DNA from 2 places in the Bacillus yunxiaonensis genome. Region 2 is predicted to be linked to the other one. Evidence: riboswitches for the same ligand, from Rfam matches in the RefSeq annotation. Region 2 holds a riboswitch; the other holds the start of a gene.

Region 1 (10,194 bases), 240 kb from region 2:
GTGTCTATAATACGTAATTGAGCTATATTTCCGCTTGCTTCGGCTATAATTGTCAATGTATCACCTAATGTCATTGCATCAAAAGCATTTTTTGTAATATTTAAAATAACTTGTTTGATATGATCAGTTGAGCAACGAATAAGAATTGGATGTTCTGGCATATGTATGGAAATTTGAACGTTATGTAAATTTGCCTCAGATTGGATAATTAACGAAACTTCTTTTACAATGTCTCTTAAATCGTATGTTTTTTCAATAATAGCAGTTGGTTTTCCAAGGATAAGGAATTCACTGGCAATTTCATTAATCCTCTCAATTTCTTGTTCAATAACTGAGAAATAAAATTGGTCTTGTTCATTTGTATGTTTTTCTTTTAAAAGAGCGACAAGTCCTTTAATGCCTGTAAGAGGATTGCGAATTTCGTGAGCTGTACTTGCAGCAAGAGAGCCAACTAATTCCATTTTTTGTACTTCATTTTGCTTTCTTTCCAATTTTGTTTGTCTTTTCAGAAGCATATACTTTACAACTAAAAATAAAATGTTCATAAGAAATAATGTTATTAAACATTCCGTAAAGACGTTCCGGTATAGAATATTTTGTTGAATAGGTAACGGATAAATAGAAACGCTCCACGGTAATCTTGTTAATGGAACAGTAATTTGTTGTGTGTTTTTTTGAGCAAATTTGTGATCATCATCTTGTAAAAATGTAATTCCCTGCTTATCAAGCACTTCAAAATGGTATTTTGGTTTGATTGCATTTAAAGATGCTGCAATATAGTCAAATCGTAAACTTGCTACGAGTAGTCCGGAAACCTCTTTATTCTTTTTGAGAACAGGAGTAGCAATCGCAATGACCTGATGTCCAGAAACACGATCAGTAATTGCAGATGAAACTGTGGTCCGTTTATTTTTCAAAGCCTCTTGTGCATAAGAACGATCGGCGATATCAAAGCTTCTTTTTAAACTGGATGATGCTACTGTAATTTTATAATCTGTATTCGCATAATACAGACCAGAATAGCGAGGGTCTCTTTCATCTGTACTTTGTAGGACTTGTTGGATTTGATTAATATCTTTCGTTTTTGTGCTAATAACCATAGTAAGCATTTCTAATGCAGATGTTGCTTCTCCTAAATAACGATCTAAATAGTCTCTATATAAAAATACGACTTTATGAGCTGCCTGTTTATTTTCGCGCTGCATTGTATATTTGTGGTATGAAAAAAAGAGAGCGCTAATACAAAGAGTTGGCAATATAACAAACAAAATATATAAAAATGTGTTGCGTAGTTTTACGTTCAAAATTGCTAACTCCTTCTGTTTTTTATTTTCATTATATATAAACATTCTTAAATATGCAGTGCTTTTATATTTTTTTATTATTTTTTATTGTAATATATTGAAACAAGACGGTGTTTTTGAAATTTGATATAATATCGCTATTTGAAAAGAAATTTAGTAAAGGATTGAAGAGTTATGACATCTCAGTATGAGAGAGAAAATGTTTCCAAATCATTAAAAGTATTTATCGCTTTATCGCGCGTACACCGCTCGGTTATGGATACTACCAATAAATCTATTCAAAGTAACGGGTTAAATCCAACAGAGTTTGCAGTGCTAGAACTGTTATATCATAAGGGAGATCAACCATTGCAACAAATTGGTGAAAGAATTTTAATTGCAAGCGGCAGTATTACGTATGTTGTTGATAAATTAGAAAAAAAAGGACTTGTAGAGCGAAAGCCTTGTCCAAATGATCGGCGTGTCATTTATGCTCATTTAACTGAATCAGGGCTGCAATTGATTTCCAATATTTTTCCGAATCATGAAAAAGTCATACATGAATCATTCCATATGTTAAACAAGGATGAGAAAGATCAACTATTAACGTTGTTAAAGAAGATAGGGAAATATGAGAAATAATAAAGGGTTTTGTAAGCTTTGAATGCACAGTTCAAAGTTTTTTTATTTATCCCGCTATTTGCGGGCAGTAAGCCCTCCACTGATGATTAGTTATATCTTATTTCTTACTTAATGAATAATAGTATAGAATTTTCAATGTATCCCAAGTTTAAAATTAAAATGTATGAATTTAAAAATGTATGTAGGATGAATTTTGCTGTTCAATAAAGGGGATTTGCAAAATATATGGAATAATAGTACGAGAATGCTTTTTAGAAGAGAAAGGGGCTATTTACATGGCATTTGAAAGTTATGAGTACAAACGTCCAAATATGGATGAAGTGAAAGAAAGATTTACAGAAGCTTTGCAGCAGTTCAAGAGTGTAAAAACAGTGGAGGAACAAAAGAAAGTAATTGCACATATTAATGCAATTCGCAATGATTTCAGCACTATGTATAACGTATGTTATATTCGTCACAGTATAGATACGACGGACGAATTCTATAAAGAAGAACAAGATTTCTTTGATGAGTATTCTCCAATTGTAAAAGGATATGTGACAAAATATTACGAGGCATTAACACAATCTCCATTTCGAAAACAATTAGAAGAATATTATGGTACGCAGCTTTTTGCACTTGCAGAGGCTGAAATGAAGACATATTCCGATGACGTGGTAGCAGATTTACAGTTAGAAAATAAATTATCTTCTCAATATACACAGTTATTAGCAGCAGCTAAAATTTTGTTTGAAGGAGAAGAGCGAACATTATCGCAACTTGTCCCGTTTATGCAGCATACAAATCGTAATATGCGTAAACAAGCAAGTGAGGCATATTATGGTTTTTTAGCAGAGCATGAAGAAGAGTTAGATCATATTTATGATGAACTTGTAAAAGTAAGAACGACAATTGCGAAGAAACTGGGCTTTAACAATTTTGTAGAACTTGGATATGCAAGAATGTATCGTACTGACTATAATGCAGAGATGGTTGCAAATTTCCGTAAGCAAGTGCTTGATTATATTGTTCCTGTTGCAACAGAGCTTAGACAAAGGCAAAAGGCACGCATTGGGGTAGAGAAGCTTGCGTATTATGATGAGAACTTTGAATACGCATCTGGTAACGCTGTACCAAAAGGTGATGCGGATTGGATTGTGAATCACGGAAAAACAATGTATAAAGAACTATCAGAAGAAACAAATGAATTTTTTAACTTTATGTTAGAAAATAATTTACTTGATCTTGTTGCAAAAAAAGGAAAAGCTGGCGGAGGCTATTGTACATATATTGAAAACTATAAAGCACCTTTTATTTTCTCAAATTTTAATGGAACGTCTGGTGATATTGATGTGTTAACGCACGAAGCAGGACATGCTTTCCAAGTATATGAAAGCCGCCATTATGAAATTCCAGAGTATAATTGGCCGACGTATGAGGCATGTGAAATTCATTCTATGAGCATGGAGTTTTTCACATGGCCGTGGATGAAATTATTCTTTGAAGAAGGTACGGAGAAATATTACTTCTCACACTTAAGTTCGGCTTTACTATTTTTACCATATGGTGTATCTGTTGATGAATTCCAGCATTTTGTATATGAGCATCCAGACGCGTCACCAGCTGAGCGTAAAGCAGCTTGGCGTGATATTGAAAGAAAGTACTTACCGCACCGTGATTATGAAGAAAATGATTATTTAGAGCGCGGAGGCTTTTGGCAACGTCAAGCGCATATTTATAATTCACCATTTTATTATATTGATTATACGTTAGCGCAAATTTGTGCGCTTCAATTTTGGAAACGCTCTAGAGAGAATCGTCAAGAAGCATGGGAAGATTATGTTCACCTTTGTCGTCAAGGCGGAAGTAAATCATTTTTACGATTAGTTGAAACGGCAAATTTAATCTCTCCGTTTGCTGATGGATGTGTGAAGGGTGTCATCGATGAAATTCATGCGTGGTTAGATGAAGTAGATGACACAAAATTGTAAAAAATATACACTGTTTTTTATGAATTTACAATCGACACATGTTTGGAAAAATGAGATAATAAAAGAAAATTTAGAATAATTAAAAAGAGGTGTTTCTTTGAAGAAGCGCCTCTTTTTAACCAAATAGGGGGGAGAAATATGGTGCAATCTTATGCAAATATGAATATGGAGACGTTGTTACGAGGAATGTCGTCTACAAGACAGATGCTTTTATCAGAAATTGAAATGTTAACAGATACAGAAATTAACACGAAGCCACGCCGTGATAAATGGAGCATAATGCAAGTTTTACATCACCTTCATCTAGTTGAACAATCTGTTACATCCGCAATTGTATATGCACTTCATAAAAACGAAAGAAAAGTTGTTCCACTACAAGACCTTCAACTTACACTCGATCGAACAAGAAAGAGAGAAGCCCCTCAGCAAATGCAACCAACGGAAACGATAATGAAAAAAGCACAAATGATTCAATTGCTGCAAAGTTCAAGAGAAAAGCTCTTGCATGTTCTTCATAGCATTGTTAATGAAAAAGAACTATTTGAAAAATCGCTTAAACACCCTATATTTGATGAGCTTAATTTATATCAATGGGTACAATTCTTAGATTTACATGAACAACGTCATCTTACACAGTTGAAAGAAGCGAAACATTCAATTTTGCAAAGATAAAGTGAAACTTCCATCAAGTGGGATGAGCTTCATTCTCCACTGATGGAAGTTTTTTATGAAGTATTTAGGGTGGCAGGTGACATGCACCACTATTATTTCAATTTCCATGAGTTTTGTATCATCTCATGTATGTATATTCCTACTTTATATGTCGGAACATATATAAGGACATCTTAAAAGGAGTTGAAATAATGGGAAATAAAAAACGGGAGCAAGAACGACAATGGAAAGCGCGAAAAGAACATCAACAGCCGCATGGGAAAGTGAAGACTTTTGCAGAACTTGTGGATGAAACGAAAAAAACGTGATGCAGTTGCATCACGTTTTTTCTATTAAAGGAAATGTAAGAAGGAAAGACGTTCCAACATTTTTCTTACTAGATATTTTAATTTTTCCGTTCATTGCTTTTATGACACTAAACACAACCATCATTCCAAGACCTGTTCCCTTTTCTTTTGTAGAGTAAAAAGGGGAACCGAGGCGTTTTATTTGTTCATTGTTCATACCAATTCCGGTATCTTGAATATGTAATTGGATGTGTTTATGAGCGGGTGTTAAGGTAAATGTAAGGTCTCCACCGTTTGGCATCGCTTCAATGCAATTTTTTACAATGTTTAAAAGGCATTGATTAAGCTTGTGTTTTTCTCCCGTTATGTAAAATATTTTACTTTGTTTCGTATAATGAATACGAACGTTAGAAAGGTTCGCTAATGGTGTCATGAGCGTAAGAACGTGAAGTAATTCTTCTTCTAACTGTAACGTTTGTACTTTTTCAATACTTGGTTTTGCGAATGTTAAATAGTCTGTTAATACATGGTTAGCCTGATCAATACCGTGTATAGCGATGTCTAAGTACAACAGTTTGTCTTGTTCTGTGTAGTTTTTCGATTGTAGCAATTGAAGAAATCCTCTTGTTGATGTAAGAGGGTTTCGAATTTCATGTGAAATTGAAGCCGCCATCTCACCAATCAATTGAAATTTCTCGGCGTTCACAAGTTCTTTTGCAAGACGAACTTGCGATTGTAATACGTCCATTAAGTATAAAATTAAAATCGTTCCTATGATTGTGCATAATTCGTATGTAATGATATAAGGTAGATAGTTCTTCGGATTTGGAACTATAGATAAAAAATAAGGAATCCAAACTATGCCATAAATCAGGCTGTAAAAAAAAGCTAAATACATTTTTGGTCGTATTTTTCCTTTTATATATGTTTTGTATGTTGTAATAAGAAAAATATACAAAACGATGGATGCGATAAAAGAAGGGATGACACCGCTGCCGCCAATAAAAAAACGATATAGATTCATAACGCCAAAAATTGTACCGCCTGCTACTGGACCACCGGATAAAGTTCCGACAATTAGCACGATATGTCGGAAGTCGAATTGAAAGCCGAAATCAACTTTTGCAGCAAACGACATACAAACAATAGCGGTAATGCTGCAAGACAGGACAAATACAAGCGAATTGAGCTTCGGAGAGCGATTTCCTTTTTCACTCCAAAATAAATGATAAATTAGCATTGTAACTAGAATAAACAATATATTTAAGAAGAGGTACATAATAAAAAGCTTCAGCTTTAAAACCTCCTTGTAGTGAGAAGTGAAAGATGTGATATATAGAATTATCATACTATTAATATGAAGGAAAATAAAATAATATTTTTAGAAAAAATAGAAAAAACAGACGTTTTTCACTCTTACATCCGCTATGTTACAATGAAAGATGAAAATTGAAGAAGACAGTCCATGCATAGCGTGGGAGAGGTTCGCGAACTCCCTCTATAAAAAACTAAGGAGAGAACAATATTCTTTAGATATTGTTTTGTTTTTTTAGTATGACAGTTCAAGAACGCTCTTTCTTCTTGTAATCGAAAAAAGAGGAGAATGAGTGAAATGAAAAAGGAAAAAGCAGTTGTTGTTTTTAGTGGCGGTCAAGATAGTACAACATGTTTATTTTGGGCGCTTGAACAGTTTGAAGAAGTAGAAACAGTGACGTTTAATTATAATCAACGTCATAAGCTCGAAATTGACTGTGCAGCAGAAATCGCAAAAGAGTTAGGTGTGAAACATACTGTACTTGATATGAGCCTGTTAAATCAGCTCGCTCCTAATGCGTTAACACGTACAGATATGGAAATAACACATGAAGATGGCGAGTTGCCGTCGACATTTGTGGATGGACGTAATTTATTGTTTTTATCGTTTGCGGCTGTGTTAGCTAAACAAGTAGGGGCACGCCATATCGTAACAGGTGTGTGTGAGACAGACTTTAGCGGGTATCCAGATTGCCGTGATGTGTTTGTGAAATCGTTAAACGTTACATTAAATTTATCGATGGATTATCCATTCGTTATTCATACACCACTTATGTGGATTGATAAAGCGGAAACGTGGAAATTAGCAGACGAACTTGGGGCATTTGAATTTGTCCGTGAAAAAACGTTAACGTGTTATAACGGAATTATTGGTGATGGTTGCGGTGAATGTCCAGCGTGTCAGCTTCGTAAAGCAGGACTTGATAAATATGTACAAGAGCGTGAAGGAGCGAAAGCATAATGACACAAAACTTCTTTGGATTTCGCATTGTTGAAAATTTACAAAAAATAGATCAGGACATTGAGCGTAAGCAACTGAAGTATCATAATAAGCGTGTTATGGTTAGTAAAGAATTTACGTTTGATGCTGCACATCATCTACACTGTTATGAAGGGAAATGTAAAAACCTTCATGGACATACGTATAAAGTAATTTTCGGAATTAGTGGTTATGTCAATGAAATTGGCTTAGCGATTGATTTTGGTGATATAAAAGAAATTTGGAAAAATGAAATTGAAATATATTTAGATCATCGTTACTTAAATGAAACACTTCCAGCAATGAATACAACTGCTGAAAATATGGTTGTATGGATTTTTGAGAAAATGGAAGAGGCACTAACAAAAGGTGATCGACAAAATGAATATAAAGGAGCGCGTGTTGAGTTTGTGCGCTTATTTGAAACACCAACAAGTTATGCAGAAGTAAGACGGGAGTGGATGATGGGTGAGTAACATTCCTGTATTAGAGATTTTTGGGCCGACAATTCAAGGAGAAGGAATGGTTGTTGGACAAAAAACAATGTTTGTTCGCACAGCAGGTTGTGATTATAGCTGTGCATGGTGTGATTCTGCATTTACATGGGACGGTTCTGCGAAAGAGCAAATTCGTCAAATGTCGCCAGAAGAAATTTTTTCTGAACTTGTGCAAATTGGTGGTGAAAATTTCTCACATGTAACGATTTCAGGTGGGAATCCAGCGTTGTTGAAACATTTAGGAGAATTGATTTCTTTATTAAAAAAGAAAGGGATTCGTACAGCAATTGAAACGCAAGGAAGTAAATGGCAAGATTGGTTACTTCATATAGATGAGGTGACAATCTCACCAAAGCCACCGAGTTCAAAGATGACAACGGATTTTGTTATGTTGGATTCAATCATTGATAAGCTAAGAGGAAAGGAATTTAGTTTAAAAGTGGTTGTATTTGACGATCGAGATTTTGTATACGCAAAAGAGGTGCATGAACGTTATCCGCACGCTCCGTTCTTCTTACAAGTTGGAAATGATGATACGCAGACGACAGATGATACATCGTTAATTCAACGTCTGCTTACAAAATATGAATGGCTCATTGACAAAGCAATGCAATGTAAGGAAATGAATAATGCGAAAGTATTGCCGCAACTTCACGCTTTAGTGTGGGGCAATAAACGCGGTGTATAATTACTGTATGAATGAAGGGAGATTTTTAAGATGACCGGAAGAAAAGATGAAGATTTAAAAGATGTAACATTACTGGGGAATCAAAATACAAAGTATTTATTTGAATATAGCCCGGAAATTTTAGAAACGTTTGATAATAATCATCCAAATCGTGATTATTTTGTAAAATTTAATTGTCCGGAGTTTACAAGCTTATGCCCGAAAACAGGACAACCAGATTTTGCGACAATCTACATTAGCTACATTCCAGAGCAAAAAATGGTAGAGAGTAAATCGTTAAAGTTATATTTATTCAGTTTCCGTAATCATGGAGATTTTCACGAAGATTGCATGAATGTAATTATGAATGACTTAATCAAACTAATGGATCCACGCTACATCGAAGTATGGGGTAAATTTACACCACGTGGTGGTATTTCTATTGATCCATATTGTAACTATGGACGCCCTGGCACGAAATATGAAAAAATGGCTGAATATCGTTTAATGAATCATGATTTATATCCAGAAACAGTAGATAATCGATAAAGGAAAAAGAGGCAGCTTTGTAGGCTGTCTCTTCTTTTCTAGTATTTTATACATGTTGCGTAATAATTGTATAGTTTTTATGATTGACAACAGTAAGCGGTTCCATATCTAACTCTCTAAAATTATCCATAATTGTTATATCTACAATAACAGAGTTTTTATTTACTTTTTGAACGCGCCCTTGTAAACCGTCTTTGAATTCAATGATATCTCCAGCTTCCGCGATTTTCATAAGCAACTCTCCTTGTTACATTTTTACGAAAAAGAGAACAAGATTCGTTCTTTTTGTATTTTTCTTTATTTTGAACGATATTTCATCTTTTGTAAATGTTTCCATGCTATTTTTTTGAAAAAAATACTAATTTTTCACAAGAATTTCATAGTAAGAAACTTATATTCATATTTGTAACATGAATGTAAGGAACTCATATTTATAATTGTAAGATGAATATATGGGAGTATAATGAAACGGGGGCGATAAAATGGAACTTGAGATTGTGGGGAGCTTGATAGCTATTATTTTATTTCTGTTTGCATATACGAAATTAAAAATGATTCGAGAACATGGAACATACATATACTATGAGGGAGTTGATAGTGTATCTTCTTTTTCTAGCCATGAAGATGGGAGTACTGAATGAGACACACATGGATTTGTAATAATATAATGTGAAACATGTTGAACGGAGAGTGAGAAAGATGCAAATTTCTTTCATAAATCATGGACGCTCTAGTGTTCACAAAAAAGCGATGACAGTACGAGAATTTCAAGAATGGCTGCAAAGATATGAGAATGAAGATATTATGAAAGACATAGACATTCCAAGTAAAACGCTCGAAGTCATTGAAGCTTCCAAGTTTATAGTGGCAAGTGATCAAAAAAGAGCTGTTCAATCAGCAACAATGTTGACTAATAATATTATTTTTATACAGAATCCACTTTTTCGTGAAGCTGCTGTTCCTTCTATTTTACCTGTGCCAAAATGGATAAAATGTAAACCGAAAGTATGGATATCTTTAGGGCGCGCATTTTGGATGATCGGTTATTCGAAGGATGTTGAATCATACTCAGAAGTACAAGAAAGAGCGAAGCAAGCAGCGGATGTATTAGTTGGATATGCAAACGTATATCAGCGAGTTGCCCTTATTGGACATAGTTATTTTAATGTGATGATTGGTAAGGAGCTGCGTACCCGAGGATGGCATGGACCGCTGCTGCTTCAGACGAAACCGTGGGGGTGTACAATTTATACTTTTCGCGAAGTAATGGAAGGAAATATATTTGTAACGTATACATAAAATAAAATAGACATAATGCTTCGTGTATAATAGAA
Region 2 (10,194 bases):
AATGCCCACGTCATAACGAACTGAGCAAATGCAAACACCCATGCCCATGTAATATCACCAAATACTGGTGTATTGAGCACTTTTGAATACGATGTTAAAATAGGCAAGGCAATAAAAAAACTGAAAAAGAAAATACTCATCGGTACAATAAATTTTTTCTTTGCTTGTAATAAATTTTGAAATGCAGCAGATTGTACTACTTCTGTGTAATTGATTTCACTATTTAATTTACGAGCAGATGATTCTTGTTTCACTTCATATCGTCCCCTTTCTTTTCCATACGAATAGTAGAAAATCCCCTCCCATGAATACATTAATTACTAAATTTTATAAATATTCAGAAACTTAATCTCATTGTAGACAATCTATTTTTATAAGCAAAGATTTTTCGATAGACAAATTACGTCATATTTTTCCATTTTTAACGAAACATGTATTGCAATAAAAAAGGCAGTGCTTATTGCACTGCTTTCTCACCTTCCAAATTACGAGCTGTTTCACTCGTTTCGACATCTTTTCCTTCTTTATATGTCTTGAACAAAAAGTCGTAAAACAGATTCGATACTCCAAACCAGTAGTTCTCATTTTTATAATGATGGAGTATATGCTGTTTCTTTAGCCATCTTCCATATGGAGTCATTGGACGGATTGGCCGATGGGCAATGTAATGTTTCCATTCATATACTAAAAGCATGAAAATCATTCCGATTCCAAATGATAATGTCACCGTGATGCTAGAAGTAATACCATATACGATGAATAAATATATCGTAAATCCAGGAAGACTATACCAAACAGGTAAAAATAATAACTTTAAATCATTCGGATATACGTGATGATCATAATGAAGACGTTTTAACATTTTTAATAAAAACTGATTCTTTGGCGGCTTTAAATGAAATAAAAAACGATGTGTTACATATTCGTTAATTGTATAAAAGATAATCCCCGCAATAACTGCAATAGCTGCAATCCATGTAAACAATTGCATGTTCAAAAAAACGATAAAAGCAATTAATATTCCAATCATAATGGCAATATCATGCTGAAAGAAAAACTCTTTTATAACTCGCTTCATCCCTATGTTCCTCTCCTTAGAAAGCGACCGTAACGTATTGTTATGGCCGCTTTCTTTTATCTCTATTCCATTCCCATTATAAACTTACTTGCTTCTCCATTTCGATATAAAAAATTACTTGAGCCAAATATATTCTGTTTCGGAATAATATGTTCCACTGCAAAAACTGTTACTTCCCCTCTTTGTACTTCTCCAATAATTAGCCCTAATATTTCATGATTTACAGCAAATGTTGGTTGTTTTGTTTGAAGTAATCGCTCAGCAGTTTGAAGAACAGCCTCGTATAATGGATTTCTGTCCGTTACTTCTTTACGAATTTTCGGTGCTAATGTAATAATAATTTCTTTTTCATTTATCTTGGTTCGATACATAAAAATCTCCCCTTTAATTTATATGAACAATTATAAAGCTTGATACACAAAACGAATGGAATAGTCCACTAATATAATTCCTGCTTTACTGTAATATACCCAAATACTTTGGGGCGAAATAACGTTCTTTCAAAATGAACAGAAACAGCGATATTTAATATATTTCTGAAAGAAATTCTCCTGCCTCTTTCTGTTTATATTCCATATTTTATTGTAAAATTCCTTGTTTTACACTTCAAAATCCAAGATAAAACAATAAAAAATCCTATATAGCATATGAATGCCTGTACAATATGTGTATAGAAACACAAAAGATAATCCAAATTTGCAAAGTAACGCTGGATTTAATACAACATTAGAAAAGCTCTCAAATTACTGTAAATATCCAAGTTGGTATATCGTCCTTTTCTTCATCCCCCACCTATCTTCCCTCTGAATCTTGATGTAAGGGTCTTACTGCCCGCGAATAGCAGGATAAATAAGACTGCTGCATTCTCTCAGCTCTTTATGTACAGCCTTTATTTAAAGATATTAAAAATAACAGTTGTTCTATACCTATACATAAAGCTAGTGTGAAAAATTATTTAAAAATACAAAAAGATAAAACCGCTTACTTGACTAAAATCTCCCATTCCATGTATATTTAAATTATCATTTAGCAGAATATTCGAGAATATAACAATTTCAATTTTATGAATTTGTAAATGTTTTCGTTCACTAAATGAGAAAGTAATTATATTTAGGAGGCATTATAACATGCAAGGTAAAGTAAAATGGTTTAATAGCGAAAAAGGTTTTGGATTTATCGAAGTTGAAGGCGCAGACGATGTATTCGTACACTTCTCTGCAATTCAAGGAGAAGGCTACAAATCTTTAGAAGAAGGTCAAGAAGTTTCTTTCGAAATCGTTGAAGGAAACCGCGGAGCTCAAGCTGCTAACGTAGTAAAACTTTAATTCGACATATGACAGGAGGTTGCCTATCGGTAGCCTCCTTTGTTGTTTCCTCTGTATATTTCTTTTTCACAGAGCGAAAACTATGTGAAATGAGAAAATAAAGGAGGAGAAAACAATGGGTCTACCTGTAAACGATTTTGAAGAAGTAAAATTTCGCGTAGAAACTGCTCAAAAGATGGTTGGTTCCGCGACGATCACAATGGATCCTGAATCATTGCAGCATGCTACAAATGCGGTTGAATCAGCTCGCCTTCAGCTCGAAACAATGAAAGAAGTAGCAACAGATTTAGATGCACCATTTTTATTAGATCAAGAAGCAAAATTAGAGAAATGCGAGCATCAATTACAAGAAGCAAAGCATTAAAAAACATCCAGGGGATTTTCTCTGGATGTTTTTATTATGTACGTAACGGGCTATAAAGTGGAACTTCTGTCAGTGTTTTTCATCCTCCACCTATCCTCTCTAAATCTTGAGGCGGGGTCTTACTGCCCCTAAATGGCAGGATAAAAAACGGCTGTAAATTTTCTACATATAATCGTATAAAATTCCCTATCTCAACAAAGTTAATAGGGAATCATTCAAGACAATCGAGTTCCATACTCTTTTAGCTTTGCTCCTATTGTGCATTGCCGAATGCAAAAGGAGTGGGCATAACGTTTACTATGTTCTTTTCGAAAATGCTGCTGTAAAAAGCAGCCATCGCAATATGTTTCTAATAAATCATTCACTTCCGTAATCAGCTGCTTACGATCCACTCCCTTACACCCCTATTCTGTTATTTCTTTATGACTATCAATGTTTGTTCCCTCAAGTGCTTGCGTTGCCAATTGATGAGCTTCTTTATTCTGTTTTCTAGAAACGGGTTCACATATCAATTTTATTCTCATCTGTTTTGCTTTTTGTTCGATTTGATCTAAATAATGGATTAAATGTTCCTCATAACATGGCCATTCACCCTCTAATTGCTGGAGCACCACTTGAGAATCACCGCGAAGTATAACGGATTCATACTTAACTCCTAGCTCTTCTAGCACGTTCATTCCATATAATAGTGCAGCGTATTCCGCTTCATTATTATCATCAATTCCTTCTATGTAAGCATTGCGACGAATTCGATACGTTTTTCCCTGCTTCTTATAATAAATGCTCACTCCCACACCCGCCTCTTTCGTCTCAATATCGTATCCTCCATCGAAATACAATAAGAGATCTTGCGGCTCTTCTTCAACTTGTTTACTCAGTTTCTTAACTTCTTTTAACGTCCATTCTGTCCCCATTTCATCGTAAAACAACAGTTCTTTCGCTCTCCCTGTTTTTTCAAAGTCCACTGCAAACTGCATCGCCTCTTCTAAACGAAGGTAATCTGTTTCAAGTTTAGTCTCTAAACCATTCTTTGTTCGATATAACCAAGTTATTTTATATTTCATTTCGCTCCCCCTTGTACGTATAAAATCAATGCACTACCAAATATTACATGTTCATTTTATAATATTTTGTCTATGAGTACAGTATTCTATTCCGAATACATCACATCTTCGAACGATGAATTGAGGAAAAGAAATAAGAGTTGTCACGATTAAGTGAACAACTCTCTTAGCCATCTTATACAAATTTTTCAAACTGCACTCGTTTATTAATAAAATACATAACAGGTGCTCCAATAGCCATTACAACAAATTCACCAACTGCACATGTTAGCCATGTAAGCAAAAATGGTAAATCGAATGCAAGATGTAGTTCAATGGCAATAAGGAACATTGTAAAGGTAAAGACAACTGTATTAAAAATCATACGCGCCCATATCCCTTTTATGAAACGCATAGAAACAATTGTACAAAGCAAGGCGACAATAGATTGCCCCACCCCAAATACAAGATCATATGCAATCATTGGTGAGAAAAAGAGATTTGTTAAAAATACGCCTAACACAATCCCATAAATATATTTTTTATTGAACACAACAAGATGATTGAACATTTCCGAAATGCGAAATTGAATATTCGTAAAACCAAAAGGTTGAATAAGCATGGAAACGGCAATATATAACGCTGCTAAAATCCCGTTACCAACAATTGTCTTAATTTTCATTGTATAATCTCCTTAGTTTTTTTACGTGGGATGGTTACGAACCACGTGAATATGTAAATGAACAAAAATACATTATATTTATAATTTGAATTTAAGTCAATATGGCAAAAGATGTATCAAATGAACTGAATTACAAACGGACAGTCATAAACTATCCTTTTCTTTTTATAGGACGTATAATAAAGTGAAACTTCCATCAGTGGGTGACTTACTGTCCACAAATAGCGGGATAAAAAACATGAAAGATTTAGGAGGGATTGTTCATGACAGCAACAATTCAAAACGAAAAAGTGATCGTTTCTATTTCTGAAAAAGGTGCAGAATTGCAAAGCATTCGCTTAAAAGAAGATCATACAGAGTATATGTGGCAAGGGGATTCAAAGTATTGGGGACGACGTGCTCCCATTTTATTCCCTATCGTCGGAAGATTAGTAGATAATACATATTATATCGATGGAAAATCTTATTCGTTAACACAGCATGGATTTGCTCGCGATCTAACATTTACAATAAAAGAACAAAGTGAATCAAAAATTACATACACAGTAACGAGTAATGAAGAAACATTTCAAAACTATCCATTTGCATTTGAATTACTCGTTTCTTATGAATTACATGAAACATCTGTGTACATAACATACGAAGTAATCAATCCAAATACGAAAGAAATGTATTTTTCAATTGGAGGACACCCTGGTTTTAATTGTCCTTTACTACCAAATGAATCTTTCACAGATTACTACTTATCTTTCAGCACTCCAGAACATTTAGAAACAAGCGTATTAGAAGGACCATTTCTTTCTAAAAATAAACTCCTAGTAGCAGAAGGAACAACCGAACTTCTGCTTACATACGATTTATTTAAAAACGATGCGCTTATTTTTGAAAATATGAACAAAAACGAAATTGCTATCCGCTCTCATAAACATAATAAATTTATTAAAGTAGCATTTGAAGGATTTCCATTTGTAGGTGTGTGGACACCTGGAAACGGCGCACCGTTTCTATGTATTGAACCTTGGTATGGCATTGCTGATGAAGTAGAACCCGCAAAAGACTTTAAAGAGAAAAAAGGAATTCAAATGTTAAAAGCGAATGAAACATTTACATGCCGCTATAGCATTACAATCGGTTAATCGGAGGTTTTCAATTTGATTGAAGTGTACATTGATGGTGCATCAAAAGGAAACCCAGGTCCTTCTGGCGCTGGGGTTTTTATTAAAGGTATTCAACCGCCTGTGCAGCTTTCTGTTCCACTTGGAGTTATGAGCAACCATGAAGCTGAGTATCATGCATTACTTGCTGCATTAAAATATTGCACCGAACATAATTATAAAATTGTATCGTTTCGAACAGATTCCCAACTTGTAGAACAAGCTGTTGAAAAACAATATGCGAAGAATCCCTTATATGCACCACTTTTAGAAGAAGCATTGCAGATGACCCAGCAATTTGATCTCTTTTTTATGAAGTGGATTCCAAGCAGTCAAAATAAAGTAGCAGATGAATTAGCGCGAAAAGCGATTTTAAAAAATGAACGGGGGTAGTGTATTGAAAAAAGAGTGGATTGCTCCTCTCGCATTGTTGTTCGTTGCCTTTATTTGGGGAGCTACGTTTGTTGTCGTTCAAAATGCTATGTCATTTGTCGGACCATTTTCTTTTAATGCTGTACGTTTTTTATTTGCTGGACTTATTTTATTCGTTATTCAGCTCATTTCTATGAAAAAAACACCTATTAAACGGGCAGGGTATAGTAGCGTCGCTGGTATCATAGTAGGATTCTTTTTATGTATTGGTTACTTGCTGCAAACATGCGGCTTATTATATACAACTTCTTCTAAAGCAGGATTTCTAACAGGACTTAGTATTGTCATGGTACCTGTTTTATCGTTTATCTTTTTAAAGCAAAAAGCGAATATATTTATTGTACTCGGAATTACAGTAGCTACAATTGGATTGTTCTTATTAACAGCTGGAAATTCTTTTCAATTAAATATAGGAGACCTTCTTATCTTAGGTTGCGCTGTAGCATTTGCTGCTCACATACTTGTAAATGGGTTCTTTTCAAAAAAGGTGTCTCCGCTATTATTAAGTACAACACAAATATTAGCAGTTGGCGTCTTCTCTTCTATTTGTGCATTTTTGTTTGAAGATTGGGAGAAGTTATTTTCGCTTTCATTATGGACAAATCGCTCATTTTTGTTTGCACTATTGCTAACATCGCTATTTGCCACTTCTCTAGCATTCTTTATTCAGACAACAGCACAAAAGTACACGTCACCTACTCGCGTTGCCATTATTTTTGCAATGGAGCCAGTCTTTGCAGCAATCACAGGTGTTCTTGTTGCAAATGAGCAATTGTCGGTATCAGCTATCATTGGGTGCATTTGTATTTTCTTAGGAATGATCTTTGTGGAACTCCCAAATAAACAAAAAAAAGAAGCGCAGGCTGCATGAAGTTATGTTTGTAACTTCCGCATAAAAGCCAGCGCGCTTTTTTTATCGGTAATTTTCTCTTCATTTAATCGTTCTAATAAAGCAATAAAGTAACTACCATCAAACTGTAATTGATGCTTAATCGTCGCTTCAATCGCCACATTCACAATTCCATCAGATGCACCTGTATATCCTTGACCAAACATAATAAATCCTTGTGCTTCCTCTGATAATTTAAATCCTTTTGTATGTAAGAATGAAAGATAGTCTTGAACTGTTTGCATGATGTCCCCACCTAATTTGAAAAATCCTCTACTTTCTATCATACATGTTTTCAAGCATTATGAGAATGAATTTTCTTTGAAAACTGCTGTAGAATCTCCTGTTTTCTGAAAAATAAAGTGAAACTTCTATCAGTGGTTTCCCCCACCTTATCATCCTTCTCATTCCTCATAATCTTGAGGTGGGAGTCTTACTGACCGCGAATAGCGGGATAAAAAGAACAAATTCGTTGATTATTTATTTATTTTAGTTTAATATCGAACTGTTCAAAAAGGAACTAAATACATAGGAAGAAGGATTAGCAATGGCGAATAACGATTTACATACAACCAAAAAAATCATGCAATCATTTTTAGAAATTCAAAAAACAATTGCTTCATTCACCCAACAAAATGCTGCTAGCTTAGGATTGACGGTATCTCAAATGGGGATTTTAAACACTATTTATACAAAACCAGACCTTACGTTAAAAGCAGTAACAGAAATGCTTTCTTTACCTAAAAGTACAGTAAGTGTAAGTGTAGAGGGACTTTTTCAGCTCGGATTGGTAGAAAGAGCACAATCTCAAGAAGATCGAAGGGAGCTCAAATTAAACGTCACTTCTAAAGGAAAAGAAATCGCAAAAAAATCTATCGAAAATTCATCCTCTTATCGTGCAATGATGATTGCATTAGAAAAAATGCCACAAGAAGATATTCAAACTTTGTTACGTATTCATAGTCAGTTACTCACTCATTTACAAGAAATCGACTATAAATAAGATTTACGGTCAATTAAAAACTATTTTTAAATAAACAAAGTCCTTTCAGGTTATCACTGAAAGGACTTTCAAATTAGCAGCACCTTAAGTGGCACTGTTGTTATTTGAATGTATGTTCACGATTTATAAATTATTTTCCTGATCAAAAACTTTCCTTTACTCAGTTACTCACCGCTCTATATGATACATGTCGTTTTTCAATTTTCTCTTCAATTTCTCTTAGGTTCTCCTTATCATTCAATAATAATTGTTTATTTTCTATTAGTAATTGTTTAAAGGATTTTCTTATTTTTTTTCGCATACTTAGATTCCTCCTTGATTGCTATGAAAAATTTCATTTATATAAAAGATAAGTAATTATCTGTATTGTGTAATAATAATAGATTTGTGTGAAATCCATTTGAATTTTAAATGAAAACTACGTATATTTTTGCATGAGTCAATATGTGTATAGTTCTGTGATTGTAACTTTGCCAACAGTTTGTTTACTACCTTTACTATCAATCTAAAGAAATTAGATATGCTAGTAACCATATCCAATTAAAATGTTTTAAATATAAATAATAACGCCCAATCAAATGTATAGTTTGATTGGGCGTTATTATTAGTCTAAAATAAATTCTTTTCAAAAAGCACTTTTTATCCCGCTACTTTTAGGTACACTTTCATCAGTGAGGAATGAAGAAAAGTCACCGCTGACGGATGTTTCACTTTATAACATATTTACAAACATTTCTGGTCTGTTCCAGTTCATTTGCTCACAAACGAATCGCATTTTTTCTATATCAATTGTGTGAAGGGCTTCTTCTAATCCACAAGAAATTGGCACTTCACAATGAATTTGTGCAAGTTGTAATGACATATGCAAATTGTCTAAGTCGTTTTCAATTTTTGTGCGCTGTGCTTTCGTCAATGATGTAATGTTTTCTAAGACAGCTGCAACGGTTCCATACTCTTGAATAAGCCTATATGCTGTTTTTTCACCAATTCCTTTTACGCCTGGATAGTTATCGCTTGAGTCACCCATAAATGCCTTTGCATGAACAATTTGCCACGGCTGTACACCTTTTTCTTCGATAATTTTTTCAGGCGTGTAATATTCATAGTTCCCAATTCCTTTTCGAAGAAGCATGACCGTAATATTTGTATCAACAAGCTGCAGCAAATCTGTATCACCCGTTAAAATAAACACTTCTGCTTCGTTTTGATACACTTTTGCTAATGTTCCAATACAATCATCAGCTTCATATCCTTTTATACCAATAACTGGAATAGATAAATGTGCAGTCATTTCTTGTACTAAATCGAATTGTGGAATTAATTCTTCTGGCGGTGCACCGCGATTCGCCTTATAGTTTGAAAATGTTTCTGTTCGAAACGTTGTACTCCCCATATCCCAGCACGTTACAATATGAGTCGGTTCAATTGTCCCAGACGCTGTTAATAAATGCTTCATATAACCATGAATCCCGTTTGTCGGGGTACCATCTTGTCTTTTCATAAATTGTCCGTATACACTTGTTGCATAAAAAGCACGAAATAATAGTGCCATTCCATCTACTAATAATACTTTTTTCATAATTCCTCTCCTAATGACAAAAATAAAAACCTCACGTCATGACGCAAGGTTATAAATAATCAATGATGATTGTACTTTTTATTATACAATGATTTACCCCATTTAGCATCCATAAAGATTACTTACAATATTGATGTAATAGTTCCACATATGTATTATTTCCAGTGGAAACAACAACTGCTTTTGCTGTGCCATTAACAATATGGGTACCTTTGTAACATAAATTTTCAAGATAAAGCGGATTATAATCTTTTATGCGTTTTAACGGCATAAATCTCTTTTTCTCGATATGATAACAACTTTCATATTTTTCTACAAGTATTTCTTTTCCTGTTAAGGGGGATTCATCTACTAATAAATCTTTTGCGTAAATAATGCGGGCATCAGCTGGTACAGTATCACCTGCGGAAAGACAAATTACATCACCTGGAACCAATTCTTCTACAGGAATATTCATCATTTCAGAATCTGGATCTACTCCATTTGCCTTTTCATTTACTACTCTTAAAACTGCAACTGTTTTTGATGTTGGTGCACTCGTTTGATTCGCTTCCTTTTCAAACAGACTTACTTTTTCAATCAACTTCATCATGATATAAGCCAGCATGATTTTTTTATTCGCATATCGTTCATTTTTCCCATATT

The links. A riboswitch is a leader RNA that binds a small molecule or an ion and turns the genes downstream of it on or off. The one in region 2 is predicted to bind preQ1.
Region 1: another riboswitch for preQ1. It lies ahead of queC (7-cyano-7-deazaguanine synthase QueC); the one in region 2 lies ahead of WAX78_RS14010 (QueT transporter family protein).

What each region holds. Positions count from the first base shown of each region.
Region 1 is NZ_JBAWSV010000004.1:119,435-129,628, forward strand. It holds gene WAX78_RS12720 (ATP-binding protein) at 1-1,304, opposite strand, end outside; gene WAX78_RS12725 (MarR family winged helix-turn-helix transcriptional regulator) at 1,479-1,925, shown strand; gene WAX78_RS12730 (M3 family oligoendopeptidase) at 2,201-3,895, shown strand; gene WAX78_RS12735 (DinB family protein) at 4,034-4,567, shown strand; gene WAX78_RS12740 (DUF6254 family protein) at 4,759-4,875, shown strand; gene WAX78_RS12745 (ATP-binding protein) at 4,886-6,094, opposite strand; PreQ1 riboswitch class I at 6,329-6,372, shown strand; gene queC (7-cyano-7-deazaguanine synthase QueC) at 6,467-7,129, shown strand; gene queD (6-carboxytetrahydropterin synthase QueD) at 7,129-7,623, shown strand; gene queE (7-carboxy-7-deazaguanine synthase QueE) at 7,616-8,332, shown strand; gene queF (preQ(1) synthase) at 8,363-8,860, shown strand; gene WAX78_RS12770 (YkvS family protein) at 8,907-9,092, opposite strand; gene WAX78_RS12775 (hypothetical protein) at 9,343-9,501, shown strand; gene WAX78_RS12780 (histidine phosphatase family protein) at 9,560-10,159, shown strand.
Region 2 is NZ_JBAWSV010000004.1:361,496-371,689, reverse strand. It holds gene WAX78_RS14050 (DUF485 domain-containing protein) at 1-254, opposite strand, end outside; gene WAX78_RS14045 (sterol desaturase family protein) at 458-1,078, opposite strand; gene WAX78_RS14040 (cytoplasmic protein) at 1,141-1,449, opposite strand; gene cspD (cold-shock protein CspD) at 2,206-2,403, shown strand; gene WAX78_RS14025 (DUF2564 family protein) at 2,519-2,767, shown strand; gene WAX78_RS14020 (zinc-finger domain-containing protein) at 2,983-3,159, opposite strand; gene WAX78_RS14015 (ribonuclease H family protein) at 3,172-3,831, opposite strand; gene WAX78_RS14010 (QueT transporter family protein) at 4,007-4,492, opposite strand; PreQ1 riboswitch class I at 4,499-4,543, opposite strand; gene WAX78_RS14005 (aldose 1-epimerase family protein) at 4,756-5,628, shown strand; gene WAX78_RS14000 (reverse transcriptase-like protein) at 5,644-6,039, shown strand; gene WAX78_RS13995 (DMT family transporter) at 6,044-6,949, shown strand; gene WAX78_RS13990 (DUF6123 family protein) at 6,952-7,212, opposite strand; gene WAX78_RS13985 (MarR family winged helix-turn-helix transcriptional regulator) at 7,515-7,970, shown strand; gene WAX78_RS13980 (FbpB family small basic protein) at 8,131-8,271, opposite strand; gene WAX78_RS13975 (5'-3' exonuclease) at 8,683-9,549, opposite strand; gene WAX78_RS13970 (P-type ATPase) at 9,668-10,194, opposite strand, start outside.